3 linked regions of the Lujinxingia vulgaris genome follow. The protein of the gene in region 1 interacts with the protein of each later gene in a pairwise test. Links are inferred from orthologs where the notes say so. Each region holds a gene or a part of one and is shown on either strand. Other genes may lie near its edges.

Region 1 (6,527 bases):
CACGCCGATCTCCGAGCCCAGGTCCACCAGGTCGCCCTGACGGCTGATGCCCTGGCCGTACATGATGTCGAACTCGGCCTCTTTAAAGGGCGGCGCGACCTTGTTTTTGACAACCTTCACGCGGGTGCGGTTACCGGTCAGGTCGGTGCCATCTTTGATGGCGCCGATGCGGCGGATGTCCATACGCACCGAGGAGTAGAATTTGAGCGCGTTACCACCGGTGGTGGTCTCGGGGTTGCCGAACATCACGCCGATCTTCATACGGATCTGGTTAATGAAGATCACGCAGGTGCGCGACTTGGCGATCGTGCCGGTAAGCTTACGCAGCGCCTGGCTCATCAGACGCGCCTGCAGACCCATGTGCGAGTCGCCCATCTCACCTTCGATCTCGGCGCGCGGGGTAAGCGCGGCGACCGAGTCGACGACCAGCAGGTCGATGGCGTTGGAGCGCACCAGCATGTCCACGATCTCAAGCGCCTGCTCACCGGTATCGGGCTGGCTCACCAGCAGCTCTTCGATGTTCACGCCCAGCGCCTGGGCGTATTTGACGTCGAGGGCGTGCTCCGCGTCGATGAACGCCGCCACACCGCCGGCGCGCTGCGCCGCAGCCAGCGCGTGCAGGGTCAGCGTCGTCTTACCAGAGGACTCCGGCCCATAAATCTCGATGACGCGGCCGCGCGGGTAGCCGCCAACCCCGAGCGCGATGTCCAGCGAGATGGAGCCGGTGGAGATCGGGTTCTCCACGCGCACCAGCGCATCGTCGGTGCCCAGGCGCATGATCGAGCCCTTGCCGAACTGCTTCTCGATCGCCTTAACCGTCAGGTCCAACGCCTTGTCTTTGTTGCTCTTATCGGTCGACATATCGCTATCTCCAAAGAGTGGCCCCCCAACCTCCATGGCTGGCGAGCGAAGTCTGAATCGGTCCGTTGACGAGGTCGGGCTCCCCTGCACACCCGAACACTAAACACGTGTATAGTCACCCCGACGCCCCCCGTCAACAGGTCTTAACGGCTCGCGATACGATCATAAATACATCCAAACACCCTCCCGGCCGCACGTTTATTATCGTTCGCCGCGCCCGGATCTTTCCTGAATGATGAAAAAAAAATGAGCGCGCCTTTTCAGGCGCGCTCTCCGATGGCGACTTCGAGCTTGAACCACGCGGGATTTCTGCGCACGCGGCAAATGCGAATTTTAGCTCAATCGCACTGATTTTCTGCCAAAGAGCCGCTCGATCGACATCAGCAACCCGTCGGTGGGGCGGGTCGCAAAGTCGACCGGAAGCACCACCTGCGCCTCCCCGACGCCCTGGGCGGTCTGTTTCTTAAAGACGAGCGTCGTGCGGCAATGCCCGGAGTTCGCAGCGAGCACCTTTTGCAGCTCTTTGAGCTGGCCGTTGGTGACCTGCTCCACGCCGATCTCCACGATGACCTGGCGCACCTTCGACTCGCGCTCCGACTCCAGCGTCGACGCCGACTCCAGGCGAATGCGGCGAGTGCGGTTTTCCGGGTCGCCCTCCTCCTGGATCTGGCCCTTGATGAGGAGGGGTTCACCGCTCTTAATCACCTCTTCGGCCTCGGCGTAGACCGAGCTAAACGCGATCGCCTCAATCTCACCGGTCTTATCTTCAATGGTGATAAAGCCCATGCGCCCGTCACCGCTCTTCAACGGCACCTCGCGCATCGCGCTGACCACGCCGGCCACGGCCACGTTGGCGCGGTTTCGCAGCGAGCCGTTCGTCATCAACTCATGAGTCGTGGAGGCCCCGTAGAGCCCCAGCTCGCTCTCAAAGCGGTCGAGCGGGTGGCCGGTGACGTAGAAGCCCAGAAGCGTCTTCTCGTTCTCCAGAAGCTCGCGGTCGTTCCAGGCGGCGCACTCCGGATAACTGTCGTCGAGCACCTCTTCGCGCACCTCCTGGGCCATCATGCCAAAGAGGCTGGACTGACCCACGGCTTTATCGTGCTGAGCCTTCTGGCCGCGCTCCACTGCGGTGTCGATTGCCGCGAAGATCGAGGCGCGGGTCGCGCAGATCTCCCCGATGTACTGCTCGGTGATCGCCGGTCCGATAGAGTCGAACGCCCCGCTTTTGACCAGCGCCTCAATGGTGCGTTTGTTGATCTTCTTGAGGTCTACGCGGCTGCAGAAGTCATAAAGATTCTCAAAGGGGCCGTTGGCCGCGCGCTCCTCCAGGATCACCTCAATGACGCCTGCGCCCACGCCCTTAATGGCCGCGAGCCCGAAGCGGATCTTCTGATCGACAACGCTGAAGTCGAGCAGAGACTCGTTGACGTCGGGGGGCATCACCTCGATGCCTAAGCCCTTGGCCTCGTTGATAAAACGCACGATCTTGTCGGTGTTGTCGCGGTCGCTGGTCATCAGCGCCGCCATAAACTCCACCTGGAAGTGCGTCTTCAGATACGCCGTCTGGTAGGTGATCAGGCCGTAGGCCGCCGAGTGCGACTTGTTGAAGCCGTAACCCGCGAAATAGGCCATCAGATCGAAGATGTCGGAGGCCTTCTGCTCGTCGACCTCTTTTTCGAGCGCGCCCGCCACGAAGATCTCTTTCTGCTGGGCCATGACCTCGGGCTTCTTCTTGCCCATGGCGCGGCGCAGCAGGTCGGCGCCGCCCAGCGAGTAGCCCGCCATCACCTGGGCGGTCTTCATGACCTGCTCCTGGTAGACCATGACCCCGTAGGTGGGCTTGAGCACATCTTCGAGCCAGGGGTGCGGGTACTCGACCTGCTTTCTGCCGTGCTTGCGGTCGATGAAGTCATCGACCATGCCGCTTCCCAGGGGGCCCGGGCGGTAGAGGGCCACCGCGGCGATGATATCTTCAAAACAGTTGGGCTTGAGCTTTTTCAAAAGCTCCTGAAAGCCCGAGGATTCCAGCTGGAAGACACCGGTGGTGTTGCCGGCGGAGATCAGCTTAAAGACCTCCGGATCATCAAGCGGGATGGCGTTGAGATCGAAACGCTCTTCGCCGCGGGCCTCACGCTGCTGGTTGATGAGCTTGATGGCGTCCTGCAGCACCGTGAGCGTCTTGAGCCCCAGGAAGTCGAACTTCACAAGGCCGGCCTCTTCGACCTCGTTTTTGGCGTACTGGGTCACCAGTTCGCCGTTGGCGCCGCGGCAGATCGGCACGAAGTCCCAGAGCGGGGTCTCGGAGATCACGATGCCGGCGGCGTGCATGCCCGCCTGGCGGTTGAGGTTCTCCAGCGAGAGCGCGATGTCGAAGAGGGTGTCGACCCGCTCGTCTTCTTCGCAGAGGTCGCGCAGGCGTTTTTCCTGATCCAGCGACTCCTGCAGCGAGATGCCCAGCACATCCGGTACAAGCTTGGCCAGGCGGTCGGTCTCCCCGTAGCTGAAGTTCAGCGCTCGTCCCACATCCTTAATCGCCGCGCGGGCTTTAAGCTGACCGTAGGTCACGATCTGACCCACGTTATGGTAGCCGTACTTCTCGGTCACATAGTCGATGACCTCCCCGCGACGGTTCATGCAGAAGTCGATGTCGAAGTCCGGCATCGAGACGCGCTCCGGGTTGAGGAAGCGCTCGAAGAGAAGATCGTAAGGCATCGGGTCGATGTCGGTGATGCGCATCGCGTAGGCCACGAGACTACCGGCACCGGAGCCGCGGCCCGGGCCGACCGGGATGTCGTGCTCGTGCGACCAGGCGATGAAGTCCCACACGATCAGAAAGTAGCCCGGAAAGTCCATCTGGCAGATGATGCCGATCTCGACTTCCAGGCGCTCCTCATACTCCTGGCGGTCGTAGCTCACGCCCAGGGCGTCGAACTCCGCAAAACGCTCCTCAAGCCCGGCGCGGGCCACGTGGCGAAAATACTCGTGGATGATCGTCTTGGTGTCTGCCCCCTCGTGCTCGTTGCGGAAGGACTGCGGCACGTCGTACTGCGGCAGGAAGACCTCACCGAGCGGGATCTCCAGGTCGCACATCTCGGCGATGCGCACGGTGTTCTCACAGGCGCGCGGGATGTCGGCAAAAGCCTCGTACATCTCCTCGGCGCTGCGCACGTAGAGCTGGTCGACGCCGTGCTCCATGATGCGATCGATGTCGACGGTCTTACCCAGCTGAATGCACATGAGCACGGCGTGGGCGCGGGCATCTTCGCGGGCCAGGTAGTGGCAGTCGTTGGTGGCGACGAGCTCGATGTCGAGCTCCCGGCCGATCTCGACCATCGCCTGGGTGCATTTGCGCTGCTCGGGCAGCGCATTGTCCATGACTTCCAGGTAGTAGCGATCTTTACCAAAGACCTCGCGGTAGCGGGCGGCGACCTCACGGGCGGCGTCGAGATCGCCGCGAAGGATGTGCTGATTAACCTCCCCGCCCAGGTCACCGGAGAGGCAGATGATGCCCTCGTTGCGCTCGGCCAGCAGCTCAAAGTCGATGCGCGGCAGCCCGGTGCGCGCGTGCTGGCCGTTTAGCCAGCCCATCGAGTTGAGGTACATCAGGTTTTTGTAGCCGGTGAGGTTCTGCGCGAGCAGCGTCAGGTGGTAGCTCTTCGGCTCCTTGGACTCTTCGTAGGGGTGAGATGTCATGTACATCTCAACGCCGATGATCGACTTGAGCCCGGCCTTCTTCGCCGCCTTCTGAAAGTCCACCGCCCCGTACATGTTGCCGTGGTCGGTCATGGCCACCGCGCCCATGCCCAGCTCGGAGACGCGGCTCATCAACTTCGGGATGCGGATCGCCCCGTCGAGGAGGCTGTACTGGGTGTGGACGTGCAGGTGAACGAAGTCAGACATCGGCAAAACCTGGCAAAAAACACGGAAAGCTCATCGGAGTGCGCCGCCTCTCGGCATCGGCGCGGATGATACTCCCCGGGCTTAAGGGGCGTAAAGGACCCGGTGGGACTCTTCCCGAAGCCTTAAGGGAAACGATCGCGTCAGCATCGAAATTCGCCCCCGGGGAACGCGACCGGCATCTTCGGCGGCCCGCCGGCGATCTTCGCCACGTCGCAAAAAAAAGAGGCGACCGAGCTCCGCTCGACCGCCTCCATGAGCGCCCACATCGCGCTCCGACAGACCTTTTGCCTTTGTTACCCCACGCGCCTACTCGGCGGCCTGCGCCTCGGCCGGCGGCTCCTCACCGCGGAGCTTGTCGGCCAGAAGATCGCGGGCGATGTCCATAAAGTCGCGCTCGGTGATGATCCCCACGAGCTTCTCCCCATCGACCACCGGCAAACACGAGATGCGTTTTTCGCCCATGAGTCGGATCGCATCCAGGGTGAGGGTGTCGGGGGTGACCGTGATCACATCGCGCTCCATGATCTGGCTCACCGGCACCGGCTCCTCATCGCGCAGCGCGCCGCTTCCCAGCAGGCGCATCATCGTGCGACGCGTCACAAGCCCCACCAGGCGATGCTCGTTATCTTCGACGGGCACATGGCGCAGGTGCTGCCAGTCCATCACGCTGGCCACAAGGTCGATGAGCTCCCCGTCATTCACCGTGATCAGATCGGTGGTCATGTACTGAGAGACTTTCAGGTAGTTGTCGCGCCAGGTGGTGCGCTCCTGCACCGAGGCCAGCGGCCAGGTGTGCACCGGTTCGTTGGCCTCCTGACGGCGCACGGTGGCGGCGGTCAGCGCGCTGAGTTTTTCGCCCGCCGTCAGGCTGCTTCCCAGCTCGGAGTACGACTGGAGAAGCCAGCTCGCGCCGGTGCGGCGGGTGGCGACGCGATCCTCAATGATGCCCATGTAACGATCGACGTCCTGCGGGCGGATGCCATGGCGAGTGAGCGCCTCGCGGGAAAGCGGTAAGAGCGTCGACTCGATGATCTCGCGCACCGTGCCGGACTTGCCATCGAGCCAGGTCATCGGGGCGTCGAGGCCGTGGCGCGCTGCGGCAAAGAAGTTGTGGCGCGCGTCGTCGAAGTTCATCTTCTCGCGCATATCCCCATACGCGTCGACGACGCCGGCCATCATCCCGAACCAGAAGGCCGCGTTGGCCACTTCATCGGCCGGAGTCGGGCCGGCCGGGAGCACGCGGTTCTCAATGCGCAGGTGCGGGCGCCCCTCGCTGATGCCGTAGCAGGGGCGGTTCCAGCGGTAGACCGTGCCGTTGTGCAGACACAGTGCCTTGAGCCCGGGCACGCGGCCTGCGGCCAGCGCCTCAAAGGGATCTTCGTCAAGCTCGGTGGCAAAAAGCAGGCGGAAGCGGGCGATGTCTTCGCGGAAGATCTCCAGCACGGAGTCGTCGATCCACTTGGTGCCAAAGGTCACCCGCGGGTTTAAGTCGCGCATATGATGGCGGGTCGGCCGCGTGTCGATCGACTGCTCTAAGAGCGCGATGCGCGTCTCATGCCAGAGGCGTTTTCCAAAGAGCAGCGGGCTGTTGGCCGCCAGCGCCGTGACCGGCGCGGACACGACCTGCGCCACATTGTAGAGCTTGGCGAACTCCTCGGGCCCCACCTGAAAGTGCACCTGAAAGGAGGTGTTACAGGCCTCGAGCATCACCGAGTCGTGTTTGACGATGAACTCGTCCTGACCCTTGATATAAAACTCATAATCGC
Region 2 (5,255 bases), on another replicon or contig:
CTGTACTCGTAGAGCTTCTCGCGCACCTCGTCAGCGAGATTGGGCGCCGGCGCAAGCTCCACGATCTTCTGCATGCGCCGCTGCACCGAGCAGTCGCGCTCAAAGAGGTGCACCACGTTGCCGTGGGTATCGCCTAAAAGCTGCACCTCGATATGGCGCGGGTTCACCACATAGCGCTCCAGAAACACCGAGGGGCTCCCAAAGGCCGCCTGCGACTCGCTGCGCGCTGAGCGCACCGCCTCCACAAGCTCGCTCTCCTGGTTGACCACGCGCATCCCACGGCCGCCCCCGCCGTGGGCGGCCTTCACCAGCAGCGGATAGCCGATGCTGGTCGCGGCCTGCAGCGCCTCCTCCTCGGTCTGCACCGCCCCGCCACTCCCGGGCACCACCGGCACCCCGGCGCGTTTGGCCACCTCCCGCGCGGCCAGCTTGTCGCCCAGCGCCCGCATCACCTCCGGTGGCGGCCCGATCCACACCAAACCCGCCTCAATCACCTTCTGCGCAAAGTCGGCGTTCTCGCTCAAGAACCCGTAGCCCGGGTGAATCGCGTCGACCCCCTTGGCCAGCGCCAGCTCAATGATCGCGTCCCCATCCAGGTACGCCTCCACCGGCTTTCCTTCCTCGCCAATCTGATAGGCCCGATCGGCCTTGTAGCGGTGGATCGCCAGCCGATCTTCAAAGCTGTAGATCGCCGTCGTCGCGAGCCCCAGCTCCGTGCACGCCCGAAAGATTCGAACCGCGATCTCCCCGCGGTTCGCCGCCAACACATTACGAATCTCTCTCGCCATAGCCGCACAACCTCACTCAAAAAGGAGTCTCATTCAGCAAAAACGCCGACCGCTCGCGCCTATCCGTTCATCTGTCATTCTCCCCCAGACCATAGCCCACCCGACGCGTCGCGTCATGCCCCCAACTCTCATCACCAACCCTCCGGCGGCGAGCCTTTTGCTGTTTTTTTGATCAGGATCTTTTAATCAGGGAGGGCTGTGTGATCGATCAGGGCCATGGACCAGGTATCTTACCTCCCGTTCTTGAGCGCTCGATCGCCGACTCGGACTGCTTAGCTCGCGTTCTGTTCGCAACAGAACGGCTACTCAGCCCCCTTAGCTCTCGTTCTGTTCACAACAGAACGGCAACTCAGACCCCTTAGCTCGCGTTCTGTTCGCAACAGATCGGCAACTCAGACCCCTTAGCTCGCGTTCTGTTCACAACAGATCGGCAACTCAGACCCCTTAGCTGCGATTCTACTCAGGTAAATCGCCAACTCAGCCTCCTTACCTCCCCTTTTACCTGGCCAGATCGCCAGCTCAGACCCCTTACCTCGCGTTTTACTCAGGTAAATCGGCAACTCAGACCCCTTACCTCTCGTTTTACCTGGCCAGATCGCCTACTCAGCCCCCTTACCTCTCGTTTTACCCGGGTAAATCGACAACTCAGACTCCTTACCTCCCCTTTTACCCGGGTAAATCGACAACTCAGCCATCGGCGCGGCAGCCGACTCCCAGCCCATGACCAAAAAAACGGCTCGCCATCGTCGTTATGCACCTCTGGGAGCGGCAGCGCCCACCTGATCCATTAGCGAAAAACCTGGATGCGTTCGGCGGCTTGTTCGACGACCTCGCGGGGTTGGGCGACGCAGAAACGTACGAGGTTGCGGCCGCCGTCGGTGGCGAAGAAGGCGGAGCCGGCGACCGAGGCGACGCCGGCCTTTTCGAGGATATGCATCGCCGAGGCGCGGGCGTCGTTGAGACGGAAGCGGCTCACGTCGGTGAGGATGTAGTAGGAGCCCTCGGGGACGTGGGGGGTCAGCCCGGCCTGGACGAGCGCGTCGCAGAAGAGATCGCGGTTGGCTTTGTACTTTTTGCGGATGTCGTCGAAGTAATCGTCGCCGATGACTTCCAGGGCGCGGGCCAGGCCGTGTTGCAGGGGCGTGGGGGCGCAGATGTAGAAAAGATCGTTCACAAGGCCCATCGGGCCGGCCAGGTGCGCGGGCGCGGCCACGTAGCCCAGGCGCCAGCCGGTGATGGCGAAGGTTTTGGAAAACCCCGACATGGTGATCGTACGCTCGAACATTCCCGGGAGCGTGGCCAGGCTGACGTGCTCCTGGCCGTCGTAGACGAGGTACTCGTAGATCTCGTCGGTGATGCCGAGCAGATCGTGGGTTTTGCAAAAATCGGCGATGACCCCGAGTTCGTCCCGGCTGAAGACTTTGCCGCTGGGGTTTCCGGGGGTGTTGACGAGCACGGCGCGGGTGCGGTCGGTGCGCAGGCGCTCCAGATCTTCCGGATCGAAGGACCAGTCCGGCGCCTTCATCGTGATGACTTTCGGCACGCAGCCGGCCACGCGGATGGCGTTGACGTGGTAGCCGTAAAAGGGTTCAAAGACGATGATCTCATCGCCCGGGTTAAAGAGCCCCTGCAGCGCGCAGATAAACGCGCCGGCCGAGCCGATGGTGGTGACGAGCTCGGTCTCCGGGTCGACGTCGATCTTGTTGTAGCGCTTGAGTTTTCTGGCGACGGCGTGGCGCAGCTCGTCCACGCCGTCGAAGCGGCTGTAGGTGCTCAGGTCTTCGCGCACCGCCTGGGCCGCGGCCTCTAAAAGCTCGGGCGGCGAGGGCAAGGGGCAGACGCCCTGGCCCAGGTTGATGCCGCCGAGGCGGTTGCATTCGCGGGTCATCGCCCGGATCTCGGACTGCTGCAAAAAGCCAATGCGTTCGCTGCGAAAATCCTGAGTACTCATCGACAGACTCACTTGCTGAGGTAGGCCGCCAGAAGGTCCAGGGTGGCGCGGAGGTCGCCCTTGTGGACCATCTCGGTGACGGTGTGAATGTAGCGGGTGGGCACGCTCAAGGTGATGGCGCGGCTGCCGGCGCGGGCGCGTTGCATGGCGCCGGCGTCGGTGCCGCCCATCGGCAGAACTTCGTACTGGTGGGTGATGCCTTCGGACTCAGCCAGATCGACGAAGGTGTCGACGAGCTCTTTGTTGCTGATGGTGTAGCCGTCGAGGATCTTGATGGCCACGCCCTTGCCCAGCTCCGTGATCTGCTCTTCGCCCGGGACCCCGGGGGTGTCGACGGCCAGGGTGGTGTCGATGGCGATGGAGATGTCCGGCTCGATGGCGTAGCCGCTGGTGATCGCGCCGCGAAGCCCGACCTCTTCCTGCACGGTGAAGACCACGTAGATGTCGTAGTTCTCGCTGGCCTGCAGACGCTCAAGCAGGCGCACGCCTACCCAGCAGGCCACGCGGTTGTCGAGGCATTTGCCGGTGACCATCTCACCGAGCTCGCTGAACTCCTGCACCAGCGTCACCGGGTCGCCCGGGCGGATTTTGGCGGTGACGGTGTCTTTATCGAGGCCGGTGTCCACAAAGAACTCGGCCATCTTGGGGATCTTGGTGCGATCTTCGGGCGCGGCGATATGAATCGGGCGTCCACCGGGGTTCATCACGCCTTCGATGACCTCGCCGTCGCGGGTCTGGATGCGCACGCGGCGCGCGAAGAGGTTGCGGTTATCAAAGCCGCCGGCGTTGTGCAGGCGAATGAAGCCCTTGTCGTCGATCAGGCGCACGTAGAAGGCGATCTCGTCCATATGGCAGGCGATCATCACCTTCTGGACGTCGGTGGCACCCTCGGCCGGCTTCTTGCGGCAGATCAGGTTGCCCATCGCGTCGGTGGTGATCTCATCGGCCAGGCCTTTGACCTTGGACTCGATAAACTCGCGCACCAGCTCTTCACGACCCGGGGCACCGGGCATCTCGGAGAGTACTTTGAGAAGATCCATCTACAGCCTCACTTCGCACAGCGATACAGAAAAGGAGTCAGAGCGCGCGCCAGAGGGGAGCGCACCGGCGGGAGGTCGCCTTGTACTACCAGCGCCCGGCCGGTACAAGGCGCCGGCCGGCTCGCCCACGCCTGAAGCGCGCTGATCTGCCGCAGGCCCGCGGCCGGATTTTCCTTTACAATCCCTGTGCCTCTGGCAAAGATGCCGCCGCCTGAGCCGCATCAACTCAATCGCCCCATAAGGGCATCGCGCGTTAAAGGAGCACAACATGGCTGAAAATCACGACGAACATGATGGCCCCATCCACCAGGCACCCTGGGTTCCGGTGGTCACCGTGGGCATCTGCTTTGGTGTGGCCGCGATCATTCTGATCAGCAAGTACATGGCCCACCTCTAAGCCGACAGATGTCGAAAAAAAACGCCGAGACGATGCGATCGTCTCGGCGTTTTTTTTGTGTCTGCTGCGGAGGTTGGCGAGCGACCTTCAGCCGATCTTTTTGATGCGCAGATGCGTGCTGATCATGGCGCTGCCGCTCAGGCCGAAGAGAAGCACCAGGGGGTGAAAGCCCCAGCCGAGAAGCTGCAGGTCGCCCCCCCAGAGAGCGGCGCCGTAGGCGCCGCGGTCAAAGGCCACCGCCATCACCAGCACCAGCACAAGGCTCGTGGGAATGGGCGTGCCCTCGTAGTAGGGGACTTTGCCCGAGCCCTCGCTGAGCTCGGCGGCGGTCACGTTGTAGCGGGCCAGACGCGCGATGCCGCAGACCACGAAAAAGATCAGCACGACCGCGTCCCAGCCCCCGCGCATGCCTAAGGTGTAGGCGAGCACGGCGGGCGCGACGCCGAAGGAGACGATGTCGGCCAGGGAATCGAGGTCGGCGCCCAGCGCGGAGTGTTTGCGGCGCCAGCGAGCGACCGCCCCGTCGAAGAGATCGAAGACCAGCGCCAGGGGCAGAAGCCCGAACGCCCACCAGACATAGAGGTCGATCTTCTCGTCCATGTAGTTCAGACAGCAGAAGATCGCGGCCACCCCGCAGGCGGCGTTGGCCATAGTGATGATGTCGGCCAGCGCGAAGGAGCGCAGCATCTCAAAGCGTTTGCGGCGCACAGGTTGCGCCGGCTCGTTCCATTCATCTGTCGAGCTCATGAGGCTCCTACGGTCGCGCTCTCTTCCATCGACTCCCACTCAAACTCCACCATCGAGGCGCCGCCGAGCTCGCGAGCCAGCTTACGGTCGAACTCCAGCATCTCGGCGTCGGCCATGCTCAGGGTCTCTTCATCGCTGGAGAAGATCGTCTGGCCGAAGACGACCTGGTCGGCCGCGCGCTGACGCGCGCTCTCGGCCGCCCCCAGCTGCCGGGCGACCTCGGGGAAGAGGTAGAGGGTGCGGCCGTCGTCTTCGACGCGGATCTCGCCATCGAAGTCCGCAAAGATCTCGTCGCCGCGGGGGTGCGTCTCAAAGATTTTGGCGTCGACCGG
Region 3 (5,370 bases), on another replicon or contig:
AAGCTCCAGAATCATGGTTTTGCTCTCTTCAGGCGTAGAAGGCTCAAAAGCGTCGATCGCCTTATTCGATGCGCTTCGACGGCATGGTTTTAAATTAAAACTGCTGTGTCGGGCACTCCGATAAGGGTTTTTCAATGTGAAAGAGATGTGTCGGACTGCCCGACACGGGTTTTTCAATTTGAAAATGCTCTGCCGATGGGCTCGACGAGGCTTTCGCCCTTTAAAAGAGCTCTGTCAAAGCCATCGCCGCGATGGTTTTGGTTTGAAACAGACGCGTCGTTCGCTCCGACGCGCTTATCTCAGGATAAAACAGCCGCGTCGTTCCCTTCGACGACGTATTTTGATGGTGAAGGAGCCGTGTCGTTCGCTCCGACACGGGTGTTTTAACCGGCGAAGGCTATGTCGTTCGCTTCGACACGGGTGTTTTAACCGGCGAAGGCCGCGTCGTTCGCTTCGACACGGGTGTTTTAACCGGCGAAGGCCGCGTCGTTCGCTTCGACGCGGGTGTTTCAACCGGCGAAGGCCGCGTTGTTCGCTTCGGGGCCACTGTTCTAACCGGCGAAGGCACCGACACTCCGTTTGAGCGATGTATTCGGTTCATCACCCCTGGTCCGAGACACGCTCGATGACCTGGCCGCCCTGCACATCAAAAATACTGAGATTCTCATCCAGCAGAATAAAATCGCGGTGGGTGGTGGTGATGAAGACCTGCCCTTGAGTGCGGCTGCGCAGAAAGTCGAAGAGCAGGCGGTTACGTTGCCGGTCGAGCTCGCTGGAGACGTCGTCGAGGAGGAGGATGGGGGCGAAGTGGTAGCGCTCTTCCAGGTAGGTGATCTCGGCGATTTTCATGGCGAGCACGAAGGCGCGGGTCTGGCCCTGGCTGCCGAAGGTGCGCACGTCGTGGCCGCCGAGCGTGGTGTGGAGGTCGTCGCGGTGGGGGCCAATGAGCGTGTAGCCGCGCTCGCGTTCGTCGCGCTCGGTGCGCCTTAAGGCCTGCTCCAGGGCGCGTTCCAGATACTGCGGGGAGTTTAGGGCTTCGGCCTCATCCAGAAAATCTTCGCCCTCCGCGAGCCAGCTCGGGGCGTAGCGCAGGTCGGCGGCAAGCGAGGGGTCGAAAATTGTCGAAAACGTGCGGGTGAGCACGGGCCGAAAGTGGGTGATGAAGTCCAGGCGGCGGCGCAGGATCTGGGCGCCGTAGGTGATGAGCTGCTCGTCGTAGACCGCGCGCAGCGCCGGGTCCTGGCGCGGCTCTTTCAGGAGCGCGTTGCGGTGCTTGAGCACGTCCTCGTAGTGGGTGGATTCGGTGCCAAAGGCGGGGTGGGCGTTGAAGATGGCGCGGTCCATAAAGCGGCGGCGCTCCGAGGGGGAGCCGCGCAGGATGCCGATGTCATCCGGCCCGAAGATCACGACGTTAAGAGTGCCGAAAAAGTCCGAGATATTGCGGACTTGCCCCTCATTGAGAAAAACCTTTTTGCCGCGCTCGGAGATCTCCAGGCGCACCAGGCGCTCATGGCCGCCGCGCTCCACGCGGGCTTCCAGGGTGGCCTCTGTGCGCTCGAAATGAATCAGCGCGCGGTTGGTCGTGCCGGGCCGAAAGCTCTTCACCGCGCTCAAGAGATAGATGGCTTCCAGGAGGTTGGTTTTGCCCTGACCGTTGGGACCGGCAATCACGTTAAAACGCGGGTTGGGCGTCAACATCACGTGCTGCAGGTTGCGAAAATCGCGCAGTCGGAGGGCTTCCAGAAGCATCGAATATATATCCCGGGGAACTTGGGCTCTATGGCTCAGGGGGGGCGCGAAAACGCGAACGCCCCCGGCGAAGGTCGTCGGAGGCGCGCACTAACTCATTTACTAAAAAAGCCGCAGAGCAAAGACTGGCCAGCACAGACTGGTCTGGTTGCCCTGATTAAAAGGATCAGAGGCGCATGGGCATGACGACGAAGAGCATCTCGTCGCGCTGGGTGTCGCGGATGAGGGTGGGGGAGAGGGTGTCGATGATCTCGATGGAGACCTCGGAGCCGTCCAGGGCGCTGACGACGTCGTTGAGGTAGCGGTAGTTGAAGCCAGCTTTGACGGCCTGACCGCTGTACTGCATCGGGACGACCTTGGTGGCTTCGCCGCGATCGGGGTCGGAGGCGTAGAGCTCCAGGCCGTCGTCGCTCAGCGAGATGCGCACGTTGTTGGTCTTGGAGCTGGCAAAGAGGCTGACGAACTTGAGCGCCTGCTGGAAGACGTCTTTTTCGACGACGGCGCGGTGCTCGCTCTCTTTGGGCAGAACCTGGGTGAAGTCGGGGAAGCTGCCTTCGATCAGGCGCACCGAGAGGCTCATCGGGCCGCTCTTAAAGACGATGTTGTTGTCGATGATGCCAAAGCTGAGTTCATCGCTCTTCGCATCGACGGTGCGTTTGATCTCCGCCAGACCTTTACGCGGGATGATGATGCCCTTGTTGAGCGCGGAGGGGATGTCGCCACCGGCGTCGAATTCTTCGGGCTTCGTCTCGATTTTCGAGAGGCGGTGGCCGTCGGTGGAGACCATCAGGAGCGTCTTCTCGTTGGTGACCTTGAAGAAGGCACCGGTGAGGTTGGCGCGGGCGTCGTCGGTGGAGACGCTGAAGAGCGTCTTGTCGATCATGTCGAGCAGGCGACGGGTGCCGATGGGGAAGAGCTCCACGCCCTCGATGTCGAGGAGGTGGGGGAACTCATCGGCGTGGGTGCCGACGATGCGGCAGTTGACGTTGCCGCTCTTGAGCTTGGCCCAGTGGTTGTCCTCGGTCTCCAGCGAGAGGGTGTCTTCTTCGAGGTTTTTGACGATGTCGAAGAGGCTGCGGGCCTGCAGGGTGACCTTGCCCGGCTCCAGCACCTCGCATTCGCAGGAGGTGGACACGGAGATGTCCAGGTCGGTGGCGTGCAGGGTCAGCGTGTTGCCCTCGGCCACAAGAAGCGCGTTGGACAGGATAGCCAGCGTGCTGCGGTGGCTGACGACGCCTTGAAGTTTGAAGAGCTCGTCGGTGAGCGTCTTGCTGGAAATGCGAATCTTCATGGAGCGCGTCTCCGCGGAGAGGTTTGGGTTCTTTAAAAAAATTTCCCGGCTCGTAAGCCCTGACAATCCACCACAGGTTGGAGAGGGTTTCAAGTGCTAATCGCCCTTGTAACTCGCGAGTTTGCGCCCCTTCGAGGTGCGAAGGTTTTCCACAGACACGGATCTTCTACCAGAAGACAAAAAAGGTTTGGTGTGTTTGAGGTACGTAGAAGAAGTAGGGCCTGTGGAAATGTGGAGAGGTGCGCTAAAGGGCCAAAATACTTCGACTATTTATCCACATTCGGATCGGGGAAAGCGTGTGGGAGAAGTGGGGAGAGTCTGAGGGCCGAGTTTGCCCCAGGTTTTCCAGCTGTGGATTAACAGCTTTAGCACAGGGTTTCGCACAGAGTTTTCCACAGCCCCTCTGGGCCAATCTCGATCGCAATAAGATCAAATTTTTCGAATCAGGGAGTTTTGTTCAGGGGATCCGGGTGCGCTGTTGAGGTCAAGAAGCCCGTGAGCGTGTGCATATGCGTGGCGGAAGGTTCTTGGGGCTGGCGTTGTTTTCTCAGTGAGAGCTGCGTGTGGGGTGTCGGATGATGGTCCTGGCCCCCGAAATGGTTGAAACACTTGAGGAGGCAGAGATGGTGAAGCGAAACGTGACGAATGAAGACGGGTCGAGGATCCACGTGAAGGGGGCCGAAGAGCCCGAGTGCGAGCACAGCCGCCGGGCGCGGGAGCACACGCTCTTTGGCGGGGCGATGGGAGCGCTGAGCGTGGCGGGGCTGGCGGCTTTTGGCACGGTGATGTGCCCTTTATGCGTGGTCGCCGCGCCTGCTTTTCTGGGCAGCGCGGCGTGGAACGCGCGCAAAGCCCGGCAGAAAAAGGCCGAGGATCCGGGGTACGACGGCAATCTTGCACCGGGGGATCGCGTAGAGTTCTGAGCAGTGCCAACCGCATCAGGACGACGTTGGCTGCGGTCGGGTTTTTTCGATCACGTTGGCCGGCAGAAAACCTGTAAAGCGTTGTGATCCCTTGAATAGAGCGCGTCCCGGGAGGGTCCACTCGTAGACAGACGATGTCTTCGATGTGGACCCTTTTTTATGCGTTTTACCCCAGGGCTGGCGATGACTGTTGCTCGATGGACCGCCCGGCGCGCTGCGGCGTCCGGATTTCTGACCCTTATCGTGTGGCTGAGCGGGGGATGCGCCGTTCACCACCATCACCATTATCCGCCAGAGTCCCAGGCGCCCTCCGAGGTGCCCGGGGCGCAGGTTGAGAGAAGCGGGACGGAGACCGCCGAGCCCCGGGCGGCGTCCTCTTCAGCGGGAGAGAGCGCTGAGACTGCAGAGGCGTCTTCTGGTGCGGCCGATCCTGGCGATCAAGACGTCGTGCCTGAGCTTCAAGCGGAGGCTCAGCCCGTCGCAACGCCGACCTCCTCGGACGATCCGGCCGGCCGCTTCGAGCCCTTTGAGGACTGCGCGGTGGATGATGATGTGACGGGCTGGGTGGTCGTGGACTGCCCCGACCAAAACTACCTGGTGCAGACGGGCCCCACGATGCGCGGGAGCTTCGATCGCCGCTTTGCCTATGCCGGGCAGCTGGCCACGAAACGTCATCCGAAAGAGGTCGCGTACTGGGGGAAGGTGAGTGATGTGCGTCTGAACCAGACGCGCTATCGCGCCATGCAATTTGAGCTTCGGGAGAGCCGGGATCAGGGGTTTGGCCTGTCGGCGCCCGATGAAGAAGGGGAGGTTGTGGCCGAGGGGATGTACGCCGCGGCCGACTCGGCGTTGGGAGCCATCGGGATGCTCTGCGTTGAGGATGGGCAGCTGGACCGGGCCGAATGCCTGCGTGTCTTTGAGGCGCTGAGCTCAGCCGAGGAGCTGCCTTTTGGAAAGGCGTTTTCCACAAAAATTGAGGTGCTGGGGTGGACGCTGGAGAGTGAGGGGGACTGCTACTTTTCGCATCCGGGACGGATCGACTGCATGACCGGCCATCTCTCGTGGACCCCTGGCGATCGTGAAGACCTCGACAACAAGCTCAACGAGACGATCGCGGTGTGGACCGATGATGGTGGCATCCCCGGGTTTCATAATCCGCATACCACCGGACCCTGCGAGCTTGCCGGACAGGCCACGACCTGCCACCGGGTCGAGTACAAAGGAGTGCGCGATGAGCCCGGTGAGATCTTGCATCTGGCAATAGTGCAAGAGGCAGAGGAGGAGGTGCTGGTGCGGTGCTCTTATAGCACCCGCTATCCGGTGCCGGAGCCCTGCCGCCAGGCGTTTAGCGATGCGCGTTGAGCCGCAAACCAGCCCGAGCCGCACCTTTTGATTCGACTCGGGCTG

The links.
Region 2: the proteins of dnaE (region 1) and FRC98_RS14915 interact in binary tests that used the Escherichia coli proteins (3 or more experiments, as listed by UniProt). The link is inferred for Lujinxingia vulgaris from one-to-one orthologs.
Region 3: the proteins of dnaE (region 1) and dnaN interact in binary tests that used the Escherichia coli proteins (3 or more experiments, as listed by UniProt). The link is inferred for Lujinxingia vulgaris from one-to-one orthologs.

The regions. Positions count from the first base shown.
Region 1 is NZ_VOSM01000001.1:60,079-66,605, reverse strand. What follows is about bases 995-5,130. They hold dnaE (DNA polymerase III subunit alpha), read right to left. Parts: upstream 4,762-5,130; coding sequence 1,195-4,761; downstream 995-1,194. Other genes in these bases: FRC98_RS00250 (CBS domain-containing protein), read right to left, coding at 5,068-5,130. Also shown: recombinase RecA, read right to left, coding at 1-861; more of FRC98_RS00250, read right to left, coding at 5,131-6,527. UniProt on the Escherichia coli protein: DNA polymerase III is a complex, multichain enzyme responsible for most of the replicative synthesis in bacteria. This DNA polymerase also exhibits 3' to 5' exonuclease activity. The alpha chain is the DNA polymerase catalytic subunit.
Region 2 is NZ_VOSM01000007.1:236,122-241,376, reverse strand. Bases 658-3,521 are described here. They hold FRC98_RS14915 (pyridoxal phosphate-dependent aminotransferase), read right to left. Parts: upstream 2,740-3,521; coding sequence 1,576-2,739; downstream 658-1,575. Other genes in these bases: FRC98_RS14910 (M42 family metallopeptidase), read right to left, coding at 2,748-3,521; FRC98_RS14920 (pyruvate carboxylase), read right to left, coding at 658-788. Also shown: more of FRC98_RS14920, read right to left, coding at 1-657; more of FRC98_RS14910, read right to left, coding at 3,522-3,779; FRC98_RS22060 (hypothetical protein), read left to right, coding at 4,048-4,176; pssA (CDP-diacylglycerol--serine O-phosphatidyltransferase), read right to left, coding at 4,264-4,923; FRC98_RS14900 (hypothetical protein), read right to left, coding at 4,920-5,255. UniProt on the Escherichia coli protein: Shows aminotransferase activity with methionine and histidine as substrates, and to a lesser extent also with phenylalanine.
Region 3 is NZ_VOSM01000012.1:1,364-6,733, reverse strand. Bases 979-3,957 are described here. They hold dnaN (DNA polymerase III subunit beta), read right to left. Parts: upstream 3,041-3,957; coding sequence 1,916-3,040; downstream 979-1,915. Other genes in these bases: FRC98_RS17980 (hypothetical protein), read left to right, coding at 3,664-3,957; recF (DNA replication/repair protein RecF), read right to left, coding at 979-1,749. Outside these bases: FRC98_RS17995 (class I SAM-dependent RNA methyltransferase), read right to left, coding at 1-15; more of recF, read right to left, coding at 601-978; more of FRC98_RS17980, read left to right, coding at 3,958-3,963; FRC98_RS17975 (hypothetical protein), read left to right, coding at 4,147-5,325. UniProt on the Escherichia coli protein: Confers DNA tethering and processivity to DNA polymerases and other proteins. Acts as a clamp, forming a ring around DNA (a reaction catalyzed by the clamp-loading complex) which diffuses in an ATP-independent manner freely and bidirectionally along dsDNA.